Regions from separate parts of the Streptomyces sp. RLA123 genome, predicted to be linked through region 1. Evidence: predicted binding sites of a transcription regulator. Region 1 holds the regulator's gene; the other holds the start of a gene.
The links. Region 1 encodes HrcA, which represses chaperone genes, less so after heat shock. Its sites were predicted from a motif close to TTNGCACTCNGNNNNNCNGAGTGCNAA; they were not measured.

Region 1 (4,206 bases):
GTGGGCGGCGTGCGCTGGTGGAACGTGAAGCACCCCGCGGCGTACGCGGCGGCGCTCGCGGAGGGCCGCAGCCCCGGCGCCGGCCGTGAGGTGCTGGCCGCGGAGGACCGCCGGGTGGAGCGGATCCTGCTGGAGCTCCGGCTCGCGGACGGCTGCCCGCTGGACATCCTGGCCCCGGCCGGGGCGCGGGCCGCCGCGCGCGCGGTGGGCGACGGCCTGCTGGAGCCGGGCGCGTACGAGGCAGGGCGGGCGGTGCTCACGCTGCGCGGGCGGCTGCTCGCGGACGCGGTGGTCAGGGACCTGGTCGACTGATCACGTGCCAGGGGCCGTGACGAAGTCGATCAGCTCCTCCACGCGGCCCAGCAGTTCCGGCTGGAGGTCCCTGTAGGAGCGGACGGAGCCCAGGATGCGCTGCCAGGCGGCACCGGTGTTCTCCGGCCAGCCGAGCGCGCGGCACACCCCGGTCTTCCAGTCCTGGCCGCGCGGCACGGCCGGCCAGGCGGCGATGCCGAGGGAGGAGGGCTTCACGGCCTCCCAGACGTCGATGTAGGGGTGGCCGGCGACCAGCACGTGCGCGCCGGTGACCCCGGCGGCGATCCGGGACTCCTTGGAGCCGGGGACGAGGTGGTCGACGAGCACGCCGAGCCGGGCGCCGGGTCCCGGGGCGAAGGCGGAGACGATGGCGGGCAGGTCGTCGACCCCCTCCAGGTACTCCACGACGACGCCCTCGACCCGCAGGTCGTCGCCCCAGACCCGCTCGACGAGCTCCGCGTCGTGGCGTCCCTCGACGTAGATGCGCCCGGCGCGGGCGACCCGGGCGCGGGCACCGGGGACGGCGAGGGAGCCGGAGGCGGTCAGCCGCGGGCCGGTGGGGGCGGCGGCAGAGGGGCGTACGAGGGTGACGACCTTGCCCTCCAGGAGGAAGCCGCGCGGCACGAGCGGGAAGACCCGGTGCTTGCCGAAGCGGTCCTCCAGGGTGACGGTGCGGCCCTCGGCGGTCTTCTCGCAGCGGATCACCGCGCCGCAGAAGCCCGTGGAGACCTCCTCCACCACCAGGTCCCGTTCGGCCGCGACCTCGGGCGCGGGCACGGAGGGCCGCTTCCAGGGCGGTGTGAGATCGGCGTCGTAGTTCCGGCTGCGCATGCCAGGGATCGTATCCGCGCGGAGGGCCGCTCAAGCGGATCCGAACCGGGCGGCCAGTGCGTCCCGTTGGGCGCGGACGAAGCGCGCGTCGACCACCGCGCCGTGTCCGGGGACGTAGAGCGCGGTCTCGCCGCCCAGTTCCAGCAGGCGGTCCAGGGTGCCCGGCCATGCGCCCGGGGCGGCGTCCGGGCCGGCCTGCGGCTCGCCGGACTCCTCGACGAGGTCGCCGCAGAAGACCACGGCGGGCGTCCCGGGCACGACCACCACCAGGTCGTGCGTGGTGTGTCCCTCACCGGGGTGGACCAGCAGGACCTCGCGGTCACCGCCGAGGTCGAGCGCCCAGCGGCCGTCCACGAGGTGACCGGGAGGCACCAGGACCTCCGCGGCCTCCGTCGCCTCCTCCTCCGCGACGCCGTGCTCGATCGCGTCCAGGCGCAGCGCGAGGCGCGCGCGGCCGAGGTGGGGGCCGAGGGTCGTCCCGCCGTAGACCGGGGTGCCGGGGAAGGCCGCCGTGCCGAAGACATGGTCGAAGTGACCGTGGGTCAGTGCGATGTGCGTCACGTCGCGCCCGGTCAGTTCCCGGACCCGCCGGCGCAGCCCGGCCCCCTCGGCGACCGAGGATCCGGTGTCGACCAGCAGTACGCCCTCGCCTCCGGTGACGACCCCGATCGTGACGTCCAGGAACGGCATCCGGCACCGCGCGACCCCGGGTGCCAGGTGCTCCCAGCCGTCGAAGGGCTCCGGCGGCGTCGGTGTCGTCTCCACACCGCGACGGTATCCGCCGGGGCGGGCCGTGCGCGCTACGGTGACCGGTCGAGGGGGTCTGGGTGCGGACCGCCCTTGCCGAGGTCTTGCCTCCCCGCCGTACACTGACTTGGGGAAAGCTGGCACTCGCTTGTCGGGAGTGCCAGGGCAGGGAAAACGACCGACGCAACCGGTGACCGGACGACTGGAGGTGGACGCCGCAATGCTCAGCGAACGACGGCTCGAAGTGCTGCGCGCCATCGTCCAGGACTACGTGGGCACCGAGGAACCGGTCGGCTCCAAGGCGCTCACCGAGCGCCACCGGCTGGGCGTGTCCCCGGCCACGGTGCGCAACGACATGGCCGTGCTGGAGGAGGAGGGCTACATCCAGCAGCCCCACACCAGTGCCGGCCGGGTGCCGACCGACAAGGGCTACCGGCTCTTCGTCGACCGGCTCACCAACGTCAAGCCGCTGTCGGGCGCCGAGCGCCGGGCCATCGGGAACTTCCTGGACGGCGCCGTGGACCTCGACGACGTGGTGGCCCGCACCGTGCGGCTGCTGGCGCAGCTGACCCGGCAGGTCGCCGTCGTCCAGTACCCGTCGCTGACCCGCTCGACCGTGCGCCACGTCGAACTGCTGGCCCTGGCCCCGGCCCGGCTGATGCTGGTGCTGATCACGGACACCGGCCGGGTCGAGCAGCGGCTGGTCGACGCCCCCGCGCCGGTGGGCGAGACCGTGCTGGCCGACCTGCGGGCCCGGCTCAACAGCCGGGTGGTGGGCCGCCGCTTCGCCGACGTCCCGCAACTGGTGCAGGACCTCGCTGACGGCTTCGAGCCCGACGACCGGCCGTCGGTGCAGGTCGTGCTGGCGACCTTGCTGGAGACACTGGTCGAGGAGACCGAGGAACGGATCATGCTGGGCGGCACCGCCAACCTGACCCGTTTCGGCCATGACTTCCCCCTCACGATCCGCCCGGTGCTGGAGGCGCTGGAGGAGCAGGTCGTGCTCCTCAAGCTGCTCGGCGAGGCCGGGGATTCGGGCGTGACCGTACGAATCGGTCACGAGAATTTCCACGAGGGCCTGAACTCCACATCGGTCGTCTCCGTCGGCTACGGTTCGGGCGACGAGGCGGTCGCGAAACTTGGCGTGGTCGGCCCGACCCGCATGGACTACCCCGGAACGATGGGAGCGGTACGCGCAGTGGCACGTTACGTCGGACAGATCCTGGCGGAGTCGTAGTGGCCACCGACTACTACGCCGTGCTCGGCGTGCGCCGCGACGCGAGTCCGGACGAAATCAAGAAGGCCTTCCGCCGTCTCGCGCGCGAGCTGCACCCGGACGTCAATCCGGACCCGAAGACGCAGGAGCGGTTCAAGGAGATCAACGCCGCTTACGAGGTGCTCTCGGACCCGCAGAAGAAGCAGGTCTACGACCTCGGCGGCGACCCGCTGTCCGCGAACGGCGGCGGTGCGGGCGCGGGCTTCGGCCAGGGCTTCGGCAACTTCAGCGACATCATGGACGCCTTCTTCGGCACGGCGTCCCAGCGCGGTCCGCGCTCGCGGACCCGGCGCGGCCAGGACGCGATGATCCGGCTGGAGATCGAGCTCGACGAGGCCGCCTTCGGTACGACCAAGGACATCCAGGTCGACACGGCGATCGTCTGCAACACCTGCCACGGCGAGGGCGCCGCTCCCGGCACCTCCGCGCAGACCTGTGACATGTGCCGCGGTCGCGGTGAGGTCTCCCAGGTCACGCGGTCCTTCCTGGGCCAGGTCATGACCTCCCGGCCCTGCCCCCAGTGCCAGGGCTTCGGCACCGTCGTGCCGAACCCGTGCCCGGAGTGCGCGGGCGACGGCCGGGTCCGCTCGCGGCGCACGCTGACGGTGAAGATCCCCGCCGGCGTCGACAACGGCACCCGCATCCAGCTCGCGGGCGAGGGTGAGGTCGGCCCCGGCGGCGGCCCCGCCGGCGACCTGTACGTGGAGATCCGCGAGCTGCCGCACGCGGCCTTCCAGCGCCGCGGCGACGACCTGCACTGCACCGTCACCCTTCCGATGACGGCGGCGGCGCTGGGCACGAAGGTGCCGCTGGAGACCCTGGACGGGCTGGAGGAGATCGACATCCGGCCGGGCACGCAGTCCGGCCAGTCGATCCCGCTGCACCAGCGCGGCATCACGCATCTGCGGGGCGGCGGCCGGGGCGACCTGGTCGTGCACGTCGAGGTGCAGACCCCGGGCAAGCTCGACCCGGACCAGGAGGACCTCCTGCGGCGCCTGGCCAAGCTGCGCGGCGAGGAGCGGCCCGTGGGCCAGTTCCAG
Region 2 (4,206 bases), 1.9 Mb from region 1:
GAGGCCGTACTGCGGCTGACCGGCGCGGCGGCCGCGGCCATGAAGGAGCGCCGGCGCGGCTTCATCGTCAATGTGGCCTCGGTGGCGGCCTTCGTGCCGCGCGGCACGTACGGCGCGAGCAAGGCCTGGGTGGTCAGCTTCACGCGAGGCGTGGCCCGCGAACTGTCCGGCAGCGGGGTGCGGCTGATGGCGCTGTGTCCGGGCTTCGTACGCACCGAGTTCCACGAGCGGGCCGGCATGGACACCGGCAGCATCCCGGGGTGGGCGTGGCTCGACGCCGACAAGGTGGTCGCCGCCGCCATCCGCGACCTGGCCCGCGGCCGCACGCTCAGCGTGCCCGACCCGCGCTACAAGGCCGCTGCGCTCGCCGCCAAGCTCGCCCCGAGCGGGGCCTTCGGCGCGGCCTCCACATCGGCCGGACGCCGCTTCGGTCCCGTCTACCCCCGGGACTGACGGCACCGCGAGGACGCACCGGGCAAGCCGAAGGCCCCCGTTCCCGGCGCGGGAACGGGGGCCTTCGGACGCACTCAGTGGGAGTGGCCGTGACCGTGACCGGCCTCGGCGGGCTCCTCCTCCTTCTTCTCCACCACGAGGGTCTCGGTGGTGAGAAGCAGGGAGGCGATGGAGGCGGCGTTCTCCAGGGCGGAGCGGGTGACCTTGACCGGGTCGATGACGCCGGCCTTCACCAGGTCGCCGTACTCGCCGGTCGCGGCGTTGAAGCCGTGGCCCTTCTCCAGCTCGGCGACCTTGGAGGTGATGACGTAGCCCTCCAGGCCGGCGTTCTCGGCGATCCAGCGCAGCGGCTCGACCGCGGCGCGGCGGACGACCGCGACACCGGTGGCCTCGTCGCCGGACTTGCCGAGGTTGTCCTCCAGCACCTTGACGGCGTGGACGAGCGCGGAGCCACCACCGGAGACGATGCCCTCCTCGACCGCGGCGCGGGTCGCGGAGATGGCGTCCTCCAGACGGTGCTTCTTCTCCTTGAGCTCGACCTCGGTGGCCGCGCCGACACGGATGACGCACACGCCGCCGGCCAGCTTGGCGAGGCGCTCCTGGAGCTTCTCGCGGTCCCAGTCGGAGTCCGTCGTGGTGATCTCGGCCTTGATCTGGTTGATCCGGCCCTCGATCTCGGAGGAGTCGCCCGAGCCGTCGACGACGGTGGTCTCGTCCTTGGTGACGGTCACACGGCGGGCGTTGCCGAGCACGTCCAGGCCGACCTGGTCGAGCTTGAGGCCGACCTCCTCGGCGACGACGGTCGCGCCGGTGAGGGCGGCGAGGTCGCCCAGCATGGCCTTGCGGCGGTCGCCGAAGCCGGGGGCCTTGACCGCGACCGCGTTGAAGGTGCCGCGGATCTTGTTGACCACCAGGGTGGACAGGGCCTCGCCCTCGACGTCCTCGGCGATGATCAGCAGCGGCTTGGACGCGCCGGCCTGCAGCACCTTCTCCAGCAGCGGGAGCAGGTCCTGGATGGAGGAGATCTTGCCCTGGGTGATGAGGATGTAGGGGTCCTCCAGGACGGCTTCCTGGCGCTCCGGGTCCGTCACGAAGTACGGCGACAGATAGCCCTTGTCGAAGGCCATGCCCTCGGTGAAGTCCAGCTCCAGACCGAAGGTGTTGGACTCCTCGACGGTGATGACACCGTCCTTGCCGACCTTGTCGATCGCCTCGGCGATCAGCTCGCCGACCTGCTTGTCCTGGGCGGACAGCGCGGCGACGGCGGCGACGTCGTCCTTGCCCTCGATCGGGCGGGCCGAGGCGAGCAGCTCGTCCGAGACGGCCTTGACGGCCGCGTCGATGCCCTTCTTCAGGGCGGCCGGGGAGGCGCCGGCGGCGACGTTGCGCAGACCCTCGCGCACGAGCGCCTGGGCGAGCACGGTGGCGGTGGTGGTGCCGTCACCCGCGATGTCGTTGGTCTTGGTCGCCACCTCCTTCACCAGCTGCGCGCCGAGGTTCTCGTACGGGTCGTCGAGCTCGACCTCGCGGGCGATGGTCACGCCGTCGTTGGTGATGGTCGGGGCGCCGAACTTCTTGTCGATGACGACATTGCGGCCCTTGGGGCCGATGGTCACCTTCACGGTGTCGGCGAGCTTGTTGACTCCACGCTCAAGGGCGCGACGGGCGTCCTCGTTGAACTTCAGGATCTTGGCCATACCGGCGGAATTCCTCGTCTTTGGGTTCTCGTCAAAGACCGCGCCCCGGGCCCCCGGTCCGTGCAAGGACTCGGTGTGCCCGGGGCGTGGTCACGGCATTTCTCGGTTACGAGCGGCGCCGGATTTACTTCTCGACGATCGCGAGGACGTCGCGAGCCGAGAGGACGAGGTACTCCTCGCCGCTGTACTTGACCTCGGTGCCGCCGTACTTGCTGTACAGCACGATGTCGCCGACCTTGACGTCGAGCGGGATGCGGTTGCCGTCCTCGAAGCGACCCGGACCGACGGCCAGGACGACGCCCTCCTGGGGCTTCTCCTTGGCGGTGTCCGGGATGACCAGGCCGGAGGCCGTGGTCTGCTCGGCATCCAGCGGCTGGACCACAATGCGGTCCTCGAGCGGCTTGATGGCAACCTTGGTGCTGGCGGTCGTCACGATCCGACCTCCCCCTTCAAAGGGCTCACGGGAGTGTCTGTCTGGGGTGGCGACCTGGTAGGCCCGTCGTCGCGGGTGCCGGACCTGCCCGTCGCTTTGTTGCTGGCACTCGGCATGGCTGAGTGCCAGGTCTGAGATTATGACGCGCTTAGCACTCGGTCAAGCGGAGTGCCAATGCCACGCCGTACGCGCCTCCGCGAAGCCGTCCTCGGCGGCCCCCCGCCGCCCGTCGGGGCGCGGTCCTGCGGACACCGGCGGCGCGGGACAATGGAGGGTGTGGATCTCGACGCGTTCTCCGCCCTGCTGACCGACGAGGGGCAGCGGCTGCTCGCCGGCCTTCGCGACTACGACCCCGCGGACGAGATCGCCACCGCGACCCGGCTGCGGCGGGAGCACGACGCGGCCCTCGTCTCGGCGGCGCTCACCCAGGCACGGCTTCGGCAGCGGGCGGAGGCGAAGTTCGGCGAGGACGCGTACGCGATGTACTTCACGCCCCACGGGGTGGAGCAGTCGACGCGGTCCTCGGTGGCGCGGCACCGGGCGGAGCGGTTCACGGCCCTCGGGGTGCGGCGGCTCGCGGACCTGTGCTGCGGGATCGGCGGCGACGCGATCCCGCTGGCGCGGGCCGGGGTGGAGGTGCTGGCGGTCGACCGCGATCCCCTGACGTGCGCGGTGGCGCGGGCCAACGCGAGCGCGCTGGGGCTCGCCGAACGCATCGAAGTGCGCTGCGCCGATGTCACCGAGGTGGGGACGGACGGCTGCGACGCGGTGTTCGTGGACCCGGCCCGGCGCGGGGGACGCGGCAGGATCTTCGACCCCGAGGCGTACTCCCCCCCGCTGTCGTGGGCCGTGGCGGCGGCGCGCAGGGCTCCGCTGGCCGCGCTGAAGGTAGCGCCGGGCATCCCCCACGAGGCGGTGCCGCAGGACGCGGAGGCGGAGTGGGTCTCCGACCACGGCGACGTGAAGGAGGCCGTGCTCTGGTTCGGCACGGCCTCGGGCAAGCGGCGGGCGACCCTGCTGCCCTCCGGCGCCTCGCTGCCCGCCGCCGGCCTGCCCGACCCCGCGGTCCGCCCGGTCGGGCGCTGGCTGTACGAGCCCGACGGCGCCGTCATCCGGGCCCACCTGGTCGCGGACGTCGCGGCGCGGGTCGGGGGCGGGCTGATCGACGAGACCATCGCGTACGTCACCTCCGACGAACCGCACGCGACGCCCTACGCGACCGCCTACGAGATCACCGACGTGCTGCCGTTCAACCTCAAGCGGCTCAAGGCGCTGCTGCGCGAACGGGAGGTGGGCGTGCTCACGGTCAAGAAGCGGGGCTCCGCGGTCGGACCCGAGGAACTGCGGCGCCGCGTCAGGCTCCAGGGCCCCAACTCCGCGACGGTCTTCCTGACCCGGGTCGCGGGGGCGCCCACGATGCTCCTCGGCGCGCCGGCACCGCGTGGCTGACGGTGGCGCGTGCGTTCCCCGCACAGCGAGCGCAGCACAGCGCACCCGCTAGGCCACGGCCTCGAAGCGCCAGCGGTGAACAGCCCGCCGGGACAGCGCCTGCGGCGGATCGGGCAGTTCGGGGAGGTCCGCGTCGTACGGTGCGTCCCACCAGGTGATGACCAGGACCCGGTC

Region 2: the regulator HrcA is predicted to act here: its motif matches at 2,732-2,758, upstream of groES (co-chaperone GroES).

Annotation. Positions count from the first base shown of each region.
Region 1 is NZ_JBWDOR010000003.1:5,349,956-5,354,161, forward strand. It holds gene hemW (radical SAM family heme chaperone HemW) at 1-312, shown strand, start outside; gene RV983_RS24355 (DUF3097 domain-containing protein) at 313-1,143, opposite strand; gene RV983_RS24360 (MBL fold metallo-hydrolase) at 1,174-1,908, opposite strand; gene hrcA (heat-inducible transcriptional repressor HrcA) at 2,111-3,127, shown strand; gene dnaJ (molecular chaperone DnaJ) at 3,127-4,206, shown strand, end outside.
Region 2 is NZ_JBWDOR010000003.1:3,418,611-3,422,816, forward strand. It holds gene RV983_RS15370 (SDR family NAD(P)-dependent oxidoreductase) at 1-453, shown strand, start outside; gene groL (chaperonin GroEL) at 528-2,150, opposite strand; gene groES (co-chaperone GroES) at 2,275-2,583, opposite strand; gene RV983_RS15385 (class I SAM-dependent methyltransferase) at 2,851-4,032, shown strand; gene RV983_RS15390 (hypothetical protein) at 4,081-4,206, opposite strand, start outside.